2 regions of the Blautia sp. MCC283 genome follow, and region 2 is predicted to be linked to the other one. Evidence: riboswitches for the same ligand, from Rfam matches in the RefSeq annotation. Region 2 holds a riboswitch; the other holds the start of a gene.

Region 1 (10,426 bases), on a different contig from region 2:
CTAATTTATGTTGGCGGATATCTTTCCGCTTTCACTGTTCACATACAGCTTTTTATGGAGGAATCATGCCACTGAATTTAGCTGATATCAACACCGATTATATCATTCAGAAAATATGCGGGAATGAAGGGGACCGCCATTATCTGGAAACCCTGGGGTTTATCGAAGGCGCAACTGTACGGATCGTATCAATCCTTCTCGGCTCTTACATCGTCCGCATACAGGAAAGCAAAATCGGTATCAGTCAGGATTTTACAAAAATGATCATCGTGCAGGCCTGAAAAAGCCTGCTCAATTTTATTTATCAATAAACAAGGAGACTTATTTTACCCATGAAAAAAGAAAAAAGTGTACTTCATCTTTGCGAAGGCACCCTGCTTGCGCTTGTGATCCTGTTGATTATGGATCTTTATCTTCTGAAATTTCTTCAGGATCCGGAAGTATCCTACTATCCCATACTTCATCTTATGGAAGCAGCTCTGGCACTTCTGGTTGTGACCCTGGCGCTTTCCCTGATCCAGAGAGAACTTCTCTCCCGTCTTATCGTAAAGGCATTTCGGGATATCACCGGTGTCCACAACAAAACATCCCTGGAAAAGCTGGTTCAGGACTTAAGTAACCGCCCAAGCACTTTTGGCGTTGGCGTCATGATGTTTGATCTGAACAATCTGAAATATGTCAATGACACTTACGGACATGAAAAAGGCGATGAATTTATCCAGACCTTCACCTACTGTCTCACCCGGATCCTGGATTCTGACAGTTTTCTGGCCCGCTATGGCGGAGATGAGTTCATCCTGATCCAGCAGAACACCAGCCTCTCCGAGCTTCAGCATATGGCAGAGAAACTGGATTCCCTTGTTCAGGAATACAACACCAGAACTACACTGCCTTTAAGTTATGCCATCGGATATGAAGTCAGTTTCCAGAATCACTATTTTATGATGGAAGATCTGATCAATGCCGCAGACAAAAAAATGTACCAGGACAAAGCCAGCAAAAAAATTGCTGCTATCCGGGAACTTGCCCCTTCCACCCATTCCCGCAATACGGTAATCCCTGCCATCTCTTCGGAAGCCCTTTCTGAAAAGATCCGGCAGATCCAGAAAAGTACCGGAAGTTCCCTCTCCATCGCCCTGATCTCCACAGACATAGAAAATTTTCATTACATCAATGACAAATACGGATATTCCCTTGGAGACGAAATCCTGAACATTGTCTATGAAGAACTGGCTGGTGCTTCCTTCACGATCCTTACCACCCGCTTTTTCTCCGATGTATTTGTCAGCATTGCAGATATTACGGACCTTACCAGTGAAGCGCTTCTGTCCCAGATCGCAAAACTTGATCAGCAGATCAGCCAGCGCATCCGCAATACCTACCACGTTAATTTCTTCCGCACAAACTCCGGAATCTGCTTTATCCCGGATGCCGAAACCTCACCGGAAACCGTACTGTCCTGTGCAAATGTGGCAAGGCGGCTCTCCAAAAAAATGATTCCGCCCTGCTGCATCTATTCAAGGGAAATTGACCGGCAGGAAAAAATGCAGGCAGAAATTCTCCATTCCTTCCATCAGGCTCTGAAAAATGAAGAATTTCAGATTTATTTTCAGCCCAAAGTATCTCCCACCAACGGAAAAATCTCCAGTGCGGAAGTCCTCGTCCGTTGGCTCCGTGACGAAAAAACGCTCTGGTCCCCGGCTGTGTACATTCCATTATTTGAACAGAATGGTTTTATCATCAGTCTGGATTATTATGTTTATGAAAAAACCTTCCGATGGCTTCAGAAATTTTCCATTCAGCTTCCGGCAGATTTTCGCATTTCCCTGAATGTCTCTCCACTGCACTTTGAGGAACCGGAAAATTTTGTCAAAAAGATCTGCGAACTGATCCGCACCTATCAGGTGGACACTTCACGCCTTACTTTTGAGATCACGGAATCCACCTATGTAAACAATACCGAGGCCGTCAACCGTGTGATCCGTGGCCTGAAGCAGCATAATATTCAGATTTCCATGGATGATTTCGGCTCCGGATATTCTTCCCTGAATACCTTAAAAGATCTGCTGTTCAATGAAGTAAAGATCGATCGGAAATTCCTTGGCGATTCCCTTACGGAAAATGCAAAGATCGTTCTTCAGGAAGTCTTCCATATGCTGAAACGCATGGGAAAATCCATTGTATGCGAAGGTGTGGAAACAGAAGATATTGCCGAATTTCTGAAAAAAGAAGGCTGCGATGAGATCCAGGGATTCCTGTATTACCGTCCTATGTGTGAGGAAGATTTTGAAAAGCTGCTCCTTGCACCGGGGGTATGATGTCAGTCTCTCATTTCTCCGAAGCAATCTGTTATGATAAAAAACCTCCCGGAACAGTACAGCATTTTTAACTGCTGACTGTTCCGGGAGGTTTTTATATTCATATATGTTATTTTTCGGATACTGATTTTGATCTTGCTTAAGGGAAGATCAATACCACCGTGTCATTGGCAGATCGTTGTTGATTCCTTTTGTCATAAGGATCTGATGAAGATCGATAATTCCATTATGGAAAGTTGCCGCACATGCAGACAGGTAGAGATCCCACATACGCAGAAATTCTTCGTCAAACATGGTTTTCTCTTTTTCAATGTTATCACGGAAATTCTTTTCCCAGTGAAGCAGTGTCTTATTGTAATGCAGACGGAGATTCTCGATATCCAGAGTATGGAAATTATCCTCTGCCATATGGTTCAGGATCTCACGTAAACTCGGAACGGTTCCGCCCGGGAAAATATATTTCTTAACCCACGGATCACCCGGGTGCTCCTTCAGGGCACTGATAAAATGAAGCAGGAACAGTCCACCTGGTTTCAGAACTTTCTCCACGCAATCAAGAAACAGCTGATAATTGTCACGGCCAACATGCTCCAGCATACCAACACTGACAACACGGTCAAACTGATACTCTTTCTTGGGAAGATCACGATAATCCATCAGCTCTACGGTAAGGTAATCTTCCAGTCCCTGCTCTTTGATCCTTCTCTGAAATTCCGCATACTGCTCATGGCTTAAAGTGATGCCGGTACCGTGGATCTTATACTTCTTCGCCGCCTCGATCAGCAGAAAACCCCAGCCACAGCCAATATCCAGAAGGCTCATGCCTTCTTCCAGATGTAATTTCTTAAGAATATAATCAACTTTATTTACCTGTGCCTGATACAATGTATCATCTTCATGAATAAAGTATCCACAGGAATAACTCATCGTCTCATCCAACCATAATTTATAAAAATCATTGCCAATATCATAATGGCTGGTTACTTCCTTTTCCTGGTTTTTCTTGGATGTTGAGCTGAACATGATCTTCTTCAGAGCAGACTCATTGGTAGAAAATTTCCCCATCTGTCCCAGAAAATGATCCAGTGCCTCATAAAGATTTCCCTCAATATCCAGATCCCCTCTCATATACGCCTCGCCCAGCGCAAGGGACGTACTTTTCATCAGATCTGCAAGAGGAATCGCTTTCTTAAAATTCACCGTAAATGTAGGTTCACCCTCTCCGATATGATACTCGGAATTCTTGAACTTTACCAGAAATGGATAATCTGTAAAGCGTTCAAGGAACTGCACCATTGCTTTCTCTTCTGTCTTTTCCTGTAATGTCTCAAACATAATAGTCTACCTCCTTTAACACTGCATATGATACACCCGGAGGAAGGCTTTATGTCAAGGGAGATATACAACAAAATTTTATCAATAAAATGAGAATATTTGGTAAAACTCTTCCTTATAATTATTTATAGTTATCCAAATTAACTCGATATTTAAAGTCCACATTTAACCCAGCCCTCAAAAGCACTGATATTTTCAAAACATAATCGTCAATTATATATCATTTCCCGATAATCATCTTTGTATTTTACGCATTTTTTATTGCTTTATATATAATTCAGACTTATAATAAAAGATACAAAAAAAGAGCGAAAACCATATAAAAATCCAACACTGGAGGGAACCTTATGAACGAAGAACTTTTTAATGAAGCATCAAAATCCAACATCCTGTCAAAACAGCTGGTCGATCAACTTCAGGAAAGCATGACCTACAGCAGCATCTCCTTCATCAATTGGACCATCGAAGTCCTCAAGCTCCTGAAAGCCCGCATCGAACGCGGCGACAAGATCAAAGATGAGACCACCGGCGTGATCTACGATCTCTACACCTTCCGCCAATTTGTAGAAAACAACTTCTCCACCTACATCACCGGTCAGGTATTCAACACCTCCATCCGGGCCCAGAAGGTCTACTTCACCCTGGAGGCCTGTCCTGGCGGCTACAACCTCCTCATGGCAGATGACGGCAATCAGAAGACCTACCGCTGGATCTCCAGCTTAAGCAAACGCTTCTCCCTGGTAGAGATGATCGCCACAGGAATCGTCTACATCAAGGACACCCGAACCGACACCTACCAGCCATTCATCTCCGAAAACGGCAAATACTGCAAATACAACAAAGACCTGGGCAAACTCACAGAACTTTAATCTCTTAATCACAAAAGGGGAATCCGCAAACCGCAGATTCCCCTTTTACTCCGCCATCCAGCGCAACACCGACAACTCTCACTCTTCCCTCCCAGCCATCCAGCGCAGCGCCGATGGCTCTCAACCTCCCAGCAAACCACACAAGGAAACTCAGCCTTTCCTCCCAGCCGTCCAGCGCAGCGCTGACGGCTCATCCAACTCCCGTCGACCGCCACACTACCAACACGCCCCCGAGATTTAATCCAACCGCACTGAACGCACAGCCATGGAGGGGCTTCTTTCCAGGCTGACCCTGCAGGAGGGGAGCTGATTCTTAGGTGGCGGAATTCTGCGTTGCTTCAAAAAATCTCGCTGTTTGAGCGGCTTCAGACGCGAGTTCGAGAATTTTTGAAGCGGTTTTAGCAGAATTCCGGCACCTTAGAAGCCAGCCCCCGACGAAGCCCCCGCCTGGAAAGAAGCCCCTCCATGGCGTCCGTCAGTTATTCCATCTCACTTAAATCTCCCCAAGAAACCCAAACGGCTCCTCATCCTTCAAAAAATGCATCAACATATAAGCACACATAATAGCAACTCTCTCTTCCTTCAGGATTCTTCGTACCTCATCTCTGTCAGCGATCACAACCTCAATCTCCTCACTATCCTCCTGAGCAGCCTTACTAACCTCACCACTGGCATACCCATAAACCGTAGCACAGGATTCATCCGTCATCCCGATCGTTGTAAAATAAGGCTTCTCAAAAGCCTCCGCAACCTTGATCGGCTCCAGCTTCAACCCGGTCTCCTCAAACATCTCACGCACAGCACCCTCATGGAAATCCTCCCCAGACTCCACAAGCCCCGCCGGAAACTCATAAATATATCCGCCGATCGTATACCGATACTGACGGATCAGCACAACCTTATCCCGCTTCTCTCCATAAACACTGTAAATGATCACCCCATCCGGATGATTCTCCCCCGTAGAAAGCTTCAAATCCTCCACACACTTCGCCCTGGAGGCCACAAAATAAGAAACCGGCGTATCATGTACACTGGTCGCATCCACCCCATAAAGATTCACAAACTTATTATCTGTAAGTTTTTTCACACTGTTGATCTTACCCATCTGAAAAGCTCCTTCCCGAAAATTTTTTCTAAAAACATTTTATCCCATCCAAAACCAAAGGTCAATTTTTTATACTTACACACCCTCCACAATAATGTTATAATAATTACCCACTATAAAATTCAAACTTCAACCATCACCAGTAACTCCCATAAACAAAAAACAAGAAAGAAGGAAACCCCATTGAAAAACCAGACCACCACTGCCCAGGCCGAAAACCCTCTGGGAACCGCCCCCATAGGCAGCCTGATCGCCAAATTCGCCATTCCCGCCATCATCAGCATGCTGGTCAGCGCACTCTACAACATCGTTGACCAGATCTTCATCGGCCAGGGCGTAGGAATGCTTGGAAACGCGGCCACAAACATCGCATTTCCTGTAACCATCATATCCACTGCAGCCGCACTGCTCCTGGGAATCGGAAGCGCCTCCAATTACAACCTGGAAATGGGCGCAGGAAACGAAAAAAAAGCCAGCTCCATTGCAGGAACCGGCCTCTCCTCACTGGTGATCTCAGGCGGGATCCTCACTGTCATCGTCCTTCTGTTCCTGAAACCACTGCTCCATTTTTTCGGCGGAACCGCAGATGTTATGCCCTATGCCATTGATTACATGGGAATCACCGCTATCGGCCTGCCCTTTTACGTTTTAAGCACCGGCGGCAATCACCTGATCCGCGCAGACCGCAGTCCCACATATTCCATGACCTGTATCCTGGCCGGCGCCATCATCAATACCATACTGGACCCACTTTTCATCTTCGGATTCGGCTGGGGCATCAAAGGTGCAGCCTGGGCAACGGTGATCGGTCAGGTTGTATCCGGACTCTTGATTATTTTTTACTTTGCCCGACTCCGGAACATGTATCTGGACCGTTCCATGCTGATCCCGAAAACCCGCAACCTGTCCGCTATTTTTTCCCTTGGAATGGCATCCTGTATCAATCAGATCGCTATCGCCGCAGTGCAGATCGTCATGAACAATACACTTCGCCATTACGGTGCGCTCTCCGCTTACGGAAGTGACATTCCTATCGCCTGTGCAGGGATCATTTCCAAAGTCAACCAGGTATTTATGGCCATCTGCATCGGAATCTCTCAGGGTTCCCAGCCCATCTGGGGCTTTAACTACGGTGCCGAAAAATACAGCCGTGTACGTCAGACATACCGTTATTCCGTGGCCTTATGTACTGTGATCGCAACCGTATTTTTTATCTGTTTCCAGTTCTTCCCTCACCAGATCGTAAGCATTTTCGGAAACGGAAGCGACCTGTACTTTCAGTTTGCGGAAAAATATCTCCGGATCTTCATGCTGATGACCTTTGCCAACGGGATCCAGCCTATGTCTGCCGGATTTTTTACCTCCATTGGAAAAGCTAGGCTTGGTGTGATTATGTCCCTCACAAGGCAGGTGCTCTTTCTGCTGCCTCTGATTGTCATCTTCCCGGTCTTCTTCGGAATCGATGGCGTCATGTACGCAGGACCAATTGCAGATACCTCTGCATTTGTGCTGGCCGTTGTTTTTGCCAGACGTGAGCTTGGAGTCATGAAAGCTGCAGAACAAAACGCCTGACACAAGAAAGAATCCTGCTTGCAGGATTCTCCGCCTGCGACGGGTCGCTTCAGCGACATTATTCCTCTCCGTCGCAGTGCGATCCTGCCCGGAGGGCTTTTTTATGTTATAGGAACATTACGGAGTAATTTCCTATAACATAAAAAATGCCATGTAATTTACTGCCCATCGGCAATATATTACATGGCATTTTTCACATCCTCAGATATTCATCCGAAGACATTATTTCCTGATCTTCTCTGTCATCTTCCGATAACTGCTTACGATCAGTCACCCTTCAGTACAACACGGATCTTCTTATAAATTACAAATACGATCAGGGATGTCAGTGCATATTTAAAGATATTAAACGGCGCAATGATCAGCAGCGCAAAAGTAAGCAGTCCGTTTACGGAGCTGTGTACCGCACTTCCCATCTGGATAAATGTCTCGATCGGCATTCCAAAAGCCTTACCGTAAGCCGGAAGCAGTACAAAAGCATTAACAAAACATGCAAGAATTGCTGTCAGAACTGTACCCACTGCCATGCCTGCAACAGCATGTGCTCTGCTCTTCTTGTGATGGAAACGGTAGATCAGTCCGGCCGGTACCACATAGGCACATCCAAACAGGAAATTGGCAACATCACCAACACCGGCAGTCATGGTCCCCTTAGTCACAAGATGTACGAGAATCTTCACAAGTTCGATCAGGATACCTGCCACAGGTCCCATAGCGAAGGTTCCTACCATAACCGGTACCTCGGAAAAATCAAGCTGATAAAAAGACGGTGCAAGAAACGGGATCGGAAACTCAAGATTCATTAATACTCCTGCCACAGCACCAAGCATGGCTACCTGCGCGATGGTCCTTGTTCTGCTCCTTTCCACGGCATTTCCTCTCTGCAATACCTGTTCACTCATAATTCTCTCTCCTTCTTTAGAAATATTCAAAGAAAATTTCTACAAGAAATCTTTATGCGAAAAAATATTTCCTCACATAAAAAGCCCCGGGAACTTCTTCCCGGGGCACTGAGCACGTTCATGAAATACTGCGCGTTCTTCTCTCATCCAGACTTTACTGTCGGTTCCGGAATTTCACCAGATCAGCCGCCGAAGCGGGTCGCGGACTATACCGCCGGTAGGGAATTGCACCCTGCCCCGAAGAAATTTTCTTTTATGAGTTCATTATAACTCACTCTTTTTTCAATTACAAGCCTTAATTTTTCGCTTTTCCTTACAGGATATCGATATGCTCTCCTGCAAGTGCCTTGTTCATGCTTCGTACTGCGCAGAATTTACCACACATGGAGCAGGTATCTTCATGTTCCGGCTTACGTTCGTTCCAGATACGTTTCGCTGTTTCCGGATCCATGGCACACTCCCACTGTGCCTCCCAGTCGAGCTTTCTTCTGGCATCTGCCATCTTGTCATCGATCTCACGGGCCCCACGGACACCCTTGGCAATATCTGCCGCATGAGCAGCGATCTTGGAGGCCATGATTCCCTGTTTTACATCCTCAAGGTTCGGAAGTGCAAGATGCTCTGCCGGTGTCACATAGCAGAGGAATGCGGCTCCGGACATGGCAGCTACCGCGCCGCCAATTGCAGATGTGATGTGATCATATCCCGGTGCAACATCTGTTACGATCGGTCCTAATACATAGAACGGTGCACCCTGACAGATAGACTGCTGCACTTTCATATTAGCCTCAACCTGATCGAGCGGCACATGTCCCGGTCCCTCAACCATAACCTGGACATCTTTTTCCCAGGCACGTTTGGTCAGCTCACCAAGACGTACAAGTTCCTCGATCTGGCATACATCTGTAGCATCCGCAAGACATCCCGGACGGCAGGCATCTCCAAGAGAAATCGTCACATCGTACTCACGGCAGATATCCAGGATCTCGTCATAGTATTCGTAGAACGGATTCTCCTCACCGGTCATGCACATCCATGCAAATACAAGGGAACCTCCTCTGGAAACGATATTCATTTTTCTCTTATGGTTACGGATCTGATCGATCGTCTTTCTTGTGATTCCGCAGTGAAGAGTTACGAAATCAACACCATCCTGTGCATGGAGTCTTACTACATCGATAAAATCTTTAGCTGTCAGCGTATCAAGATCTCTCTGATAGTGGATAACGGAATCATAAACCGGAACGGTTCCGATCATTGCCGGACACTCGGATGTCAGCTTGCGTCGGAACGGAATGGTATTTCCGTGGGAAGAAAGATCCATGATAGCATGGGCGCCCATGTTTACAGCTTCCATTACTTTCTGCATCTCTACATCGTAGTCCTTGCAGTCTCTGGATACACCAAGGTTTACATTGATCTTGGTGCGGAGCATGGAACCTACGCCCTCCGGATCGATACATTTGTGATTTTTATTTGCACAGATCGCCACCTTACCGGAGGCTACCAGCGGAAGCAGTTCCTCTGTTGTCATGCGTTCCTTCTTAGCTACGATCTCAAGCTCAGGTGTGATGATGCCTTTACGGGCTGCCTCCATCTGTGTACTGTAATTTCTCATGTAAAAAAAATCTCCTTCCATAAATTCTTTGTGTTTATACAACAAAAAACCGGCTGCTGCAACGCATACGCATCACGGCAACCGGCTCTTAATCTTACGTACTTAATGAAAATCTTCTGTACTTCTGATCTCTTCTGTACTCTCTGATCTTCTGTGTCTTTAAGAATCCTTCGTGCATATGTCCCTACGTTGGCATTATCCAAATCAGGTTATGGGTCAAGACATTTACAGTCTACTCTCAGCTCGCTTCAGCGGGCCCCCCGGTTTTCATATGTTGGGGACGTTTGTTCGTCCATGTGGTTATTATAGTATACCGGCTAAAATTTGTAAACCACAATTCTGCATTTTATGACTTTTTCTTTCGACATAATCTGCCATTTTATCTCTCAAACTCCCCCCGATCTTTCTTTACAGACATTCTTCCACAGCTTTGCTGTTCCCCGTCAGGAGGATATCCGCAATCCGCATTCACTGCTTATTGCTTTTCGCAATTACAGCAGTCGATTTCCCTGATCCGGTCAAGCTCTGCAAGGTTTTCTGCACCTGCACGGCGGATCCCCGCAAAAATGGAACCCGCAATATTGTGCCATACACTGAAGATCGCGCCCGGAAGTGTTGCAAGCGGATTGGCTGCAAAATTAGCTGCTACCAGTGAGACAGCAAGGCCACTGTTCTGCATGCCTACCTCTATAGCTATAGCAGTTGTT
Region 2 (10,426 bases):
TTCCAGTGCGCCTCACGATAAGAAGCTTTACAGTTACTTAAGATCACAAGATGATATCCCCGGTTCTTCAAGGCTGTAAGCATCTCCTCTGCTCCCGGGTACCACACTGCCTTATGCTTCCTGATCTGTCTGACCATCAGTTCTCCTACCATCCTGCTCGCCTGCTCTTTATAGCTCTGATCCAGCTCCGGCAAAAATGTATTCCACATCTCCTTACTGTTAAATCCCAGCCAGCCGGCAATTTCCGCCGAGCCTATCTCCCGTTCTTCTGCAGCCTTCTGTTCTGTCAGCCACTGATAGGTTTCACGAAATGCCGGTTCATAGATTCCAATGGTATGATGGATCGTTCCATCATAATCGAATATGATTGTTTTTGTCATCATTTATTTTCCTGTCTTTTAGAGCTGCTTCATCAGATTGACCATCTCGATCGCAGATAACGCACAGTCATAGCCTTTATTTCCCGCTTTGCTTCCTGCACGCGCAATAGCCTGCTCGATATTCTCAGTCGTGATCACTCCGAATAAGACCGGGATCCCTGTTGCAAGTTCAACCTGTGCGATCCCCTTGGCAGATTCATTGCACACCAGATCATAATGTGAAGTATCTCCACGGATGACAGCTCCCACGCAGATAACTGCATCATATTTTCCTGACTGTGCCATTTTTTGTGCTGTAAGCGGGATCTCAAATGCTCCCGGCACCCATGCTGCAGTAATATTCTCTTCTCCTACTCCATGTCTTACCAGTCCGTCGACTGCCCCTCCCAATAATTTATTCACAATGATCTCATTGAATCTCGCTGCAACGATACCAACTTTCATTCCCTCCGGTGCTACTACTTTTCCTTCTACTAAATTGATCTGTCTCATTTTTTCTTCCTCCTGCTATTTGCTGTTTTTTATAAATTTATTTCCTTAAAAATATGACCCATCTTTTCCTGCTTCGTTTTCATATATTTCCGGTCATATTTTTGTACCGGAATCTCCAGAGGTACTCTCTCATTGATCTTCAGCCCGAATTCACCAAGCCCATAGACTTTATCCGGGTTATTGGTCAGTAATCTTAATGATTTCACACCAAGGTCTGACAGTATCTGTGCCCCGACCCAGTACTCTCTGAGATCCGGTGCAAACCCTAACTTCACATTAGCCTCCACGGTATCGTATCCCTGTTCCTGAAGCGCATAAGCTTTGATCTTGTTGATCAGTCCGATTCCTCTGCCTTCCTGTCTCATATACAGAATGATCCCTCTGCCTTCCGCCTCTACCTGGCGCATCGCTGTCTGCAGCTGCAGGCCGCAGTCACATCTAAGCGATCCGAATGCATCTCCTGTCAGACACTCCGAATGTACACGGCAAAGCACATCCTCACCATCTCCTATATCACCTTTTACCAGTGCCAGATGATGTTCTCCTGTAATGTCATTGATATAGCCATACATTTTAAAATCACCGTACTGCGTTGGGAGGTTTGCAGCTGCTTCCTCCTTTACATGCTTTTCATGTATTCTTATATAATCCTGCAGATCACGGATCGTAATAAATGTAAGGTTATGCTCTTTTGCCATTTCCCATAGCTGTGATGTACGCATCATAGTGCCATCTTCTTTCATAACTTCACAGCACACGCCGCATTCCTTCAATCCGGCAAGTCTCATAAGATCTGTTGTTGCCTCCGTATGGCCATTCCGTACCAGAACCCCGCCTTTTCTGGAAATAAGCGGAAATACATGTCCCGGTCTTCTGAAATCCTCCGGTTTTGACTGATCATCCACACACTTCATAATGGTATAGGAGCGTTCTGCCGCAGAGATACCGGTGGTTGTATCTACGTGATCCACTGCCACGGTAAATGCTGTACTGTGATTGTCCGTGTTCTCAGCAACCATCGGAGGAAAGTTCAATCTCGCCGCAAGTTCCGCACTCATCGGTGTACAGATAAGACCCTTTGCATAGGTCGCCATGAAATTAATATTTTTCCGGGTTGCAAACTCTGCCGCACATATCAGATCTCCCTCATTTTCTCTGTCCGGATCATCTGTGACCAGAACTATTTTTCCTTTCTTAAGATCCCTGAGTGCCTCTTCAATTGTGTTGTACTGATAATTTTGTGACATACTGTATATCCTCCTGTTTTAAAACCCGAATTCTTCAAGAAACTCCATCGTAATTCCGGATTCTTTTTTCTCTTCTTCATTTTTTCTGATGCCAAGCAGTTTTTCTACATATTTTCCGATCACATCATTTTCCAGATTAACCAGATCCCCCGGCACCTTTTCCAAAAGGGTGGTTTCTTCTCCTGTATGTGGAATGACCGACACCTGAAAACCAGCTTCATCAATCCTTGCAACCGTCAGGCTGATCCCATCAATACAAACGGATCCTTTTTCCACGATCAGATGCAAAATCTGTGGCGATGTCTCAATCGATACCCAGATGGCATTTTCTTCCCGGAGCATGGAACGTATCACGCCAGTCCCATCAATATGGCCGCTTACTATGTGTCCTCCGAACCTGCCGTCTGCAGCCATTGCACGTTCCAGGTTTACCTGGCTTCCGGCCTTGCAGCTTCCAAGACTGCTTCTTCTGATAGTCTCTGCCATCACATCGGCGGTAAATCCGTCCGGCTGGATCGACGTAACTGTCAGACACACACCATTCACCGCAATACTGTCACCGATCCTTGTTCCTTCCAGGACCTTCCGGGCTTTCACTGCCAGGATCCCTGATTCTCCTGTCAGCTGTATATAACGGACTTTTCCTTTCTCTTCTACGATTCCTGTAAACATGATTCCTCCTGTTTTTTCTCACACACCTGACATCTTATCCGGATGTCCTCACCAATCTGGCAGATATCTGTATATTTCAGTTCCACTGCTTCAGACGGGAATTCAACTCCGATACCTTCTACCGGTGTCTTCCCGGCCACACCGCCAAACAGCTTTGGTGCCACAAAAGCCTGTACTTCCTTTACAATTCCGGCTCGCAGGGCACTGTCATTTAACGTACCGCCTCCTTCCAGGAGAATACTGTCAATGCCTTTGCTTCCAAGATCTGTCATCAGCTTCTTAAGGTCTATCTGATTCTTTTCATCCGGACAGTAAATGGTCTCAACTCCCATGGTATGTAATATTTTTATTTTTTCTTCTGTATTTTTCTGATCTGCATAAGCCACGATCGTCCGGTACTTTTCCGCACTTTTTACGATCTGACTGTCCGGCGGGATCCTGAGCTTACTGTCGCACACAATCCTGACAGGACTTTTCCATCCTTCTACCCGGACGTTTAACATCGGATCATCTGCAAGCACAGTTCCAATGCCTGCCATAATTCCCATGTACTGATGCCGCATATGCTGTACTTCTTTTCGTGCCGCTTCTCCGGTGATCCATTTTGATGCTCCTGTCTTCGTTGCGATCTTCCCATCCAGTGTCATGGCATACTTCATCACTACATAAGGAGTCTTCATAGTAATATAATGAAAAAACACCGGATTCAGCTGATCACATTCTTCTCTCATAAAATCTTCAACTACTGTTACACCGGCTTCCCTTAACATCTGTACACCTTTTCCCGCCACTTTCGGATTCGGATCCCGGGAACCGATCACCACTTTTCTTATCTTCTGTTCAATGATCGCTTCCGTACATGGAGGTGTTTTTCCATGATGACAGCAAGGCTCAAGCGTAACATAAATCACCGCACCTTCTGCTGATTCTGTAAGAGAAGCAATAGCATTACGTTCTGCATGAAGTTCTCCATACTTTTTATGATAGCCTTCCCCGATGATCCTTCCGTCTTTTACGATCACTGCCCCTACCATCGGATTGGGATTCGTCCAGCCTTCTCCTTTTTTAGCCAGCTGGATCGCTCGAAGCATATATTCCTGATCCGTCATTTTTATTCCTTCTTTCTTATTCCTGTTCTTTGCCTGGTAGGCCGAGGCTTTTAGCCCTGTGCAATCGGATTCACAGACAAGTGAGTGGTATATTTATTTCGAAAACGATGTACCAGATACAAAAAAATCCTGCAGAAATATCTGCAGGGTGGAATTGATCTGTTACATCTGATCGATAAATGAATGTCTGATTTCCTACATAAAAAGCTCTGAAATGGATCACCATCTCAGAGCTCTGATACTACATTCATTCATACAAAAATCAACTGTACTATCATCTTCTTCCATCCAGACTGTACTGTCGGCTCCGGAATCTCACCGGATCATGCCTTTCGGCTCGCGGGCTCTACCGCCGGTAGGGAATCACACCCTGCCCTGAAGATATCTTTTTGTTTATTTTAATACTTTATCTGTTATTTGTAAAGCGGAATTTTTATTTTACTCATTCCATGCGGAATATTAATTACTGGCAGGCAATCGTCGTATTACTATTCTCAGGCTTTGGTTGACAAACAGGCACGCAGGCAATGACCGATGGCCAGCACACAGAGCCTGTGCCTTGGAAGATGAATTTTTTTATCTGCAGTTTACTATTGCTTTTTGGGCAGCAGCAAAATCTTTTTCTAGTACATAAATACATGTTGTTTCATTCTTATGATCAATTCCCGATGCAAAAGTATGATAAAAAATCAAGAAAAAAAGATTATTGATAAATGTTCTTTTTTTCAATCTCGTTTCGTAAAGAATATTATTTTCATTCAACGCTTGTGTTAACCGCACGAGATGATCCATATTATCAGTTTCACATAATTTAATTTTTCCATTATCCTGGGTATATTTCATAAAAATCTCCATTCCGCCGCCTTTGGCTGGCGGCACAAATAGTGAGGAATTATAAGCGGAAACAGGCGCAGGCCGTGACATTTAGGCGTTTTGAAAGTATCGATTATCTCTGTCAATGCATGAGCATACTTATTTTGATGTGGCTGGAAGAACCAGAGAATATATTTGACAGAGTGTCCAAGATATTTGGATAAAGAAAACCGATGGCTTTGACTGTTATCAATCTACACCATCGGCTTTCAAGGTTTTTAAATACTTAAATTCAGACTTATTAAAATAATATAATGAAAACTTAAGTTAATGGATTATTTACCCATCTGTTTTGCAACTTCCTCAGCGAAGTTCTCTTCTTTCTTCTCAAGACCATCGCCTGTCTCGTAGCGAACGAAGCCTTTAATCTGGATCTTAGCGCCGTTCTCTTTTGCTACCTGCTCTACGTATTTGGCAACGGACTGTTTTCCGTCCTCTGCTTTTACGTATGTCTGGTCAAGAAGGCAGATCTCTTTAAGCTCTTTCTTGATACGTCCTGTGATCATTCCCTCGATAACCTTAGCCGGTTTCTGGGACTCCTTCGGATCGTTCTGGATCTGAGCCATAAGGATCTCTTTCTCATGCTCGATGTAGTCAGCGCTTACTTCCTTGTCGCTTGTGTACTGCGGTTTCAGAGCTGCGATCTGCATAGCTACGTTCTTAGCCATCTCTTTAACAGCATCGTTAACAACATCTGTCTCAACGTCTACAAGAACGCCGATCTTTCCACCCATATGTGTGTAGGAAGCGATGAATCCGTTCTGCTCCTCAACCTGAGCAAATCTACGGATGTTCATGTTCTCGCCGATTACTGCGATCTGAGCTGCAAGAGCCTCTTTTACAGTCTTAGTTGTATCAAGTGCCCATGCCTCAGCAAGGAAAGCATCGATATCAGCTGCTGTTGTGTTAAGTGCCTGTGCTGCAACATCTGCAACATAGCCCTGGAACTTCTCGTTCTTTGCAACGAAGTCTGTCTCAGCATTAACCTCAACAACGACTGCTTTCTTTCCATCCTCTGTTACCAGAGTTTTGCAAAGACCCTCTGCTGCGATACGGCTTGCTTTCTTCTGTGCTGTAGCAAGACCCTTCTCACGCAGAAACTCAACTGCTTTATCCATATCACCATCTGTAGATGTAAGAGCTTTCTTACAATCCATCATTCCGGCGCCGGTCATCTCTCTTAACTCTTTTACCTGTGCTGCTGTAATAGCCATTGTTCGTTTCCTCCTGAAATATTCTGTTTATACGAATTATTCCTCTGTAGCTGCAAACTCCTCAGACTCAGCCTCGATCTCGCCGTCTGCCTCAGCAGTTCCCTGCTTAGCCTCGATAACAGCGTCAGCCATCTTGGAAACGATGAGTTTTACTGCACGGATAGCATCGTCATTTCCCGGGATCACATAGTCAAGCTCTTCCGGATCACAGTTTGTATCGCAGATACCGATAAGCGGGATTCCAAGTGTATGAGCCTCCTGTACGCAGATTCTCTCTTTCTTAGGATCTACGATAAAGATAGCATCCGGGATTCTCTTCATCTCTTTGATTCCGCCAAGGTTCTTCTGAAGTTTAGCAAGCTCTTTGCGAAGCTCGATTACTTCTTTCTTAGGAAGTACGTCAAATGTTCCGTCAGCTTCCATTGTCTCGATCTCTTTCAGTCTTGCGATACGGCTCTGGATTGTCTTGAAGTTTGTAAGCATACCACCAAGCCATCTCTCATTTACGAAGAACTCTCCACAACGCTCTGCCTCTGTACGGATAGCATCCTGAGCCTGTTTCTTAGTTCCTACGAAAAGGATGTGTCCACCGTTGGCAACGATATCTGCTACTGCATTGTAAGCATCGTCAACCATTCCTACAGACTGCTGAAGATCGATGATATAGATACCATTTCTCTCTGTGTAGATGTACGGAGCCATTTTAGGGTTCCATCTTCTTGTCTGATGTCCGAAATGAACACCTGCCTCTAAAAGCTGCTTCATTGAAATAACGCTCATGTCTTTTCTCCTTTTTGGTTAAATTCTTCCGCACAGGTCGCCTTCTCTCTGGACCCATCCTCACACCGTAGGGCACCATCCTTATAGAATCGCCGTGCGTGCTTATTTTTGCAACTTCTGAATTATAGCATAGGAAATCCCCTTATGTAAAGGGGATTTTTCCAATTTTTTTCTGTTTTTCAGCGGTTCCCGGCAGATTTCAGAAGCTCCAGCTCTTTTTCGGTGAGCGGACGATATTTTCCTGTCGGAAGATCCGCCGGGAGCGCCAGCGGTCCCATGGAAAGTCTTTTGAGATAGGTAACTTTTTTTCCCAGTGCTTCCATCATCCGTTTCACCTGATGAAATTTTCCTTCATGGATGGTAAGGCGGATCTCGGATTCCCATCTCTTACCGTTTTCCTCCGATCCTGTGTCGGATTCCCAGGTGGAAAGGATCTCAAGCCTTGCCGGGCGTGTGAGATCCTTTTCCCCGATATCCACTCCTTCTGCCAGCGCCCTGGCATCTTCTTCTGTCACTTTTCCGGATACCTTTGCATAGTAAGTCTTATCCACGTGTTTCTTCGGAGAAAGAAGCTCATGTGCAAGAGGACCGTCGTCTGTGATCAGAAGGAAACCTTCTGTATCTTTATCCAGACGCCCTACCGGAAAAAGTCCCTTTCTTCTGTCTTTCTCTTCAATATAGTCGAGAACCGTTTTATCTCTGGAGTCCTCCGTTGCGCTGACACAGCCTGCCGGCTTGTTAAAAAGATAGTATACATATTCCGGTGCAGCATGAATTTCCTGCCCGTTCATAACCACCTGATCTTCTTTTGTTACTTTCAGTTCCGGTTTCTTCACAGATTTCCCGTTAACCTGCACCTGACCCTTCTGTATGTATTTTTTTACCTCGCTTCGTGTACCTGCGCCGGCATCTGCCAGAAATTTATCCAGCCGGACTGGTTTTTCCATTAATCATTTACCTCCCATTCTGTTACATGGGCTGCCTTTGCATCTGCTCTGATGAAATCCGGGATCTCACCGGCAAATGTCATATAAAGTCCGGAATCTCCGTCGGTGCTCTCCTGTCCTTCCAAAACCACTTCCATTGTGACATCTGCATTCCAGATAGTCCATCCGTTTACCAGCTGTGATGGGCGGATACACTTTTTCAGGGCTTCCAGCTGTTCCTTTTTATCGTAACGGACTTTATAACCGTTCTCTGTTTCTTCAAGATCCGAAACAGGCTCAATGTCGGAAAAAACCTCATCATCTTCGCCGGCAGCTTCGGAGCTGAAGTAATAAACATCAATATACTCAACAGACAGCTCATCCATGGAAAGAGGATATCCTGTTTCTTCCAAAATTGCAAGTGTTCTCTTATATGCCGGATACACCAGAACGGAGGTAGACACCCTCTCTCCTTCCTGAACAGCCGGTACATTCATTCCCCATTCATCCATGTATCCTTCTGACGGAATTCCCGCATAATCGAACATCAGCATTGCGCATGGCTGGTCTTTTACTGTCTGACCGCCGTTTTCCAAAATGTCCTTTCTCAGCGCCTCTGCCAGCGCCTGACGCTTCTCTGCATTTTTCTCAAATAATGTTTGAATATCTCCGTCACAGAAAGTACCGGTGACCTCTTTCAGATACTGTTTGTCCAGCTGGAAAAATGAATATCTGTCTTCTTTCCATGTCTGCTCATCATACAGGGCTTCCATAAGATTCTGTGCCTGTGCAGAGGATACAATATAACCTCTGCATACACTGAATCCCTGTTTATTTATGTAGCGCACATACACGCGCCTTCCTGATTTTTTTCCTTTTTCATTCTGAAGCCTGATATCCTCCAGACTGTTATATAATGCTTTACTTTTCATCACCGGCTGATCCAGCAGACCAGAACTATTGTCTGAGGTGGCAGTATACCGGATCTTATAGATTCCGTCTTCTTTTTTTTCCACATTGCAAAGCTGCTCTGTATATGAAAGATTGCTTACATTTATCACAACTCCCTGAAGATTGTCATAGGCCGGAAAATAACTGTCATATCCCAGAAGATCCATTTTCATGGTCAGCGCACAGATTGCCACAACACCTCCAAAGATCATAAGCTGCACTTTTCTGCGGAAAAATCTGCGAAAATCCATTTCATAGATCACTTCCAAAATTCCATGGACCAGGATCGTTCCCAGTATCATTCCGAAGATCCACCATGCTGTTTTGGATGAATCTTCCGGAATCATATAAAAGATCAGACCGATTCCCAGTCCGGATGGTATTGTGATCAGAGCACTTAAGGCCGGCTCCATCCAGGTATATACCAGAGCTTTTCCGGTATTCTCTGACCTTCGTCTGCAAAATGCCATCCAGGAAAGTGCTGCCATGATAAACAGCGTAAGGATCAGTATCAGCAACTGCTTTCCAAAGTTTCCGCTGCTGTATCTATCTATAAAGCTTACGATCACCATAAGAGGAGATCCCAGATTCCGCACTGCTGCCAGAATTCCGTAACTGCCCTCGTACCAGGTATCAAAAAATAAATGTCCGCTTAACTGCAGCATCACTGCCAGAACGATACTGTAGGTAAACAGCCCTGCCCATGCAAGTGCTCCCATCAACATGGTACCGGTGCAGGCGATCACCAGCACTGTGGAAAAATACACCAGAAGATACATCAGGAGATGGAGCACCAGCAGGATCAGTGCCTTTTTCATAATGGAAAGGCTGTAATATCCTCTGGCTGCCCCGATGCATACCGCAGCAAATTCCATGATCACATATGGCACCAGATAATAAAGAACAGCCAACAATACTCTGTGCAGAAACAGTGCACTTCGCTTTACCGGAAGGCTGTGATAGAAATCCACTTTTCTCGGGGAATACAGATACCAGAAGCCGCTTACTGCTGCAAAAAATGCGGTTACCGCAGCCACAGCTGCTCCCATTGTGAGAAAGTCACTGCTCCACAGGCTGGAATACAGATAGGAAAGCTGACTCTGAGTATAACTGCGCTCATTCCATTTTCCCATTAGAATAAGTTCCGCTACCGGAAATGCAAGGAGAAATGCGATCATGGCAAATGCCGGGATCCATCTTTGTCCTTTAGAAGAGGATTTCATATACTCACTGGAATAAATTTTTGACTTCATAGCCTGCCACCTCCGTTTCGCTGATAAATATTTCTTCCAGAGTCAGTGGGAGCACTTCGCAGAAAAGAGGATTTTTTGCCTGTATCTTCTCCATGATCTCTCTTCTTGTTCCCCTTGCAGTAATAAGCAACAGGGAGCCCTGATGCTCTGTTTTCAAAACATCCAGCTCTTTCTTTAATTCTTCTTCTTTCTTTTTGTCAGCAAGTACACACTGGATCTTATGGATGTGGAATTTCATATCCTCCAGATCTCTGGAAAGGAGAATTCCTCCCTGATGAAGAAGCCCGATGTGATCACAGATATCTTCCAGCTCACGGAGATTATGGGAAGCAATCACCGGCGTAAATTCACGACTCATGATCTCCGATGCAAAAATACTTTTTACTGCCTGGCGCATTACCGGGTCCAGGCCATCAAAGGTTTCATCACAAAACAGATATTTCGTTCCTGTACTGATTCCCAGGATCACCAGAAGCTGTTTCTTCATTCCCTTGGAAAAAGTGCTGATTTTTCGTTTTCCATCTAGATG

Evidence for each region. Region 2 has a riboswitch for FMN ahead of ribD (bifunctional diaminohydroxyphosphoribosylaminopyrimidine deaminase/5-amino-6-(5-phosphoribosylamino)uracil reductase RibD). Riboswitches for the same ligand answer to the same signal wherever they lie in the genome.
Region 1: it holds a riboswitch for FMN, as region 2 does, so the genes downstream of both, GPK81_RS13855 (ECF transporter S component) here and ribD (bifunctional diaminohydroxyphosphoribosylaminopyrimidine deaminase/5-amino-6-(5-phosphoribosylamino)uracil reductase RibD) in region 2, are expected to answer to the same signal.

The regions. Positions count from the first base shown of each region.
Region 1 covers NZ_WQQB01000045.1:257,496-267,921, forward strand. Annotated here, with positions in the region: gene GPK81_RS13825 (FeoA family protein) at 66-281, shown strand; gene GPK81_RS13830 (EAL domain-containing protein) at 333-2,318, shown strand; gene GPK81_RS13835 (SAM-dependent methyltransferase) at 2,469-3,653, opposite strand; gene GPK81_RS13840 (hypothetical protein) at 4,001-4,522, shown strand; gene GPK81_RS13845 (NUDIX hydrolase) at 5,016-5,627, opposite strand; gene GPK81_RS13850 (MATE family efflux transporter) at 5,811-7,199, shown strand; gene GPK81_RS13855 (ECF transporter S component) at 7,466-8,101, opposite strand; FMN riboswitch at 8,233-8,350, opposite strand; gene thiC (phosphomethylpyrimidine synthase ThiC) at 8,415-9,719, opposite strand; gene GPK81_RS13865 (bile acid:sodium symporter family protein) at 10,195-10,426, opposite strand, start outside.
Region 2 covers NZ_WQQB01000025.1:22,315-32,740, reverse strand. Annotated here, with positions in the region: gene GPK81_RS08425 (HAD family hydrolase) at 1-383, opposite strand, end outside; gene ribH (6,7-dimethyl-8-ribityllumazine synthase) at 399-872, opposite strand; gene GPK81_RS08415 (bifunctional 3,4-dihydroxy-2-butanone-4-phosphate synthase/GTP cyclohydrolase II) at 902-2,119, opposite strand; gene ribE (riboflavin synthase) at 2,138-2,791, opposite strand; gene ribD (bifunctional diaminohydroxyphosphoribosylaminopyrimidine deaminase/5-amino-6-(5-phosphoribosylamino)uracil reductase RibD) at 2,773-3,900, opposite strand; FMN riboswitch at 4,173-4,287, opposite strand; gene GPK81_RS08400 (hypothetical protein) at 4,477-4,743, opposite strand; gene tsf (translation elongation factor Ts) at 5,049-5,987, opposite strand; gene rpsB (30S ribosomal protein S2) at 6,024-6,767, opposite strand; gene GPK81_RS08385 (pseudouridine synthase) at 6,947-7,714, opposite strand; gene GPK81_RS08380 (DUF6449 domain-containing protein) at 7,714-9,897, opposite strand; gene GPK81_RS08375 (ABC transporter ATP-binding protein) at 9,872-10,426, opposite strand, start outside.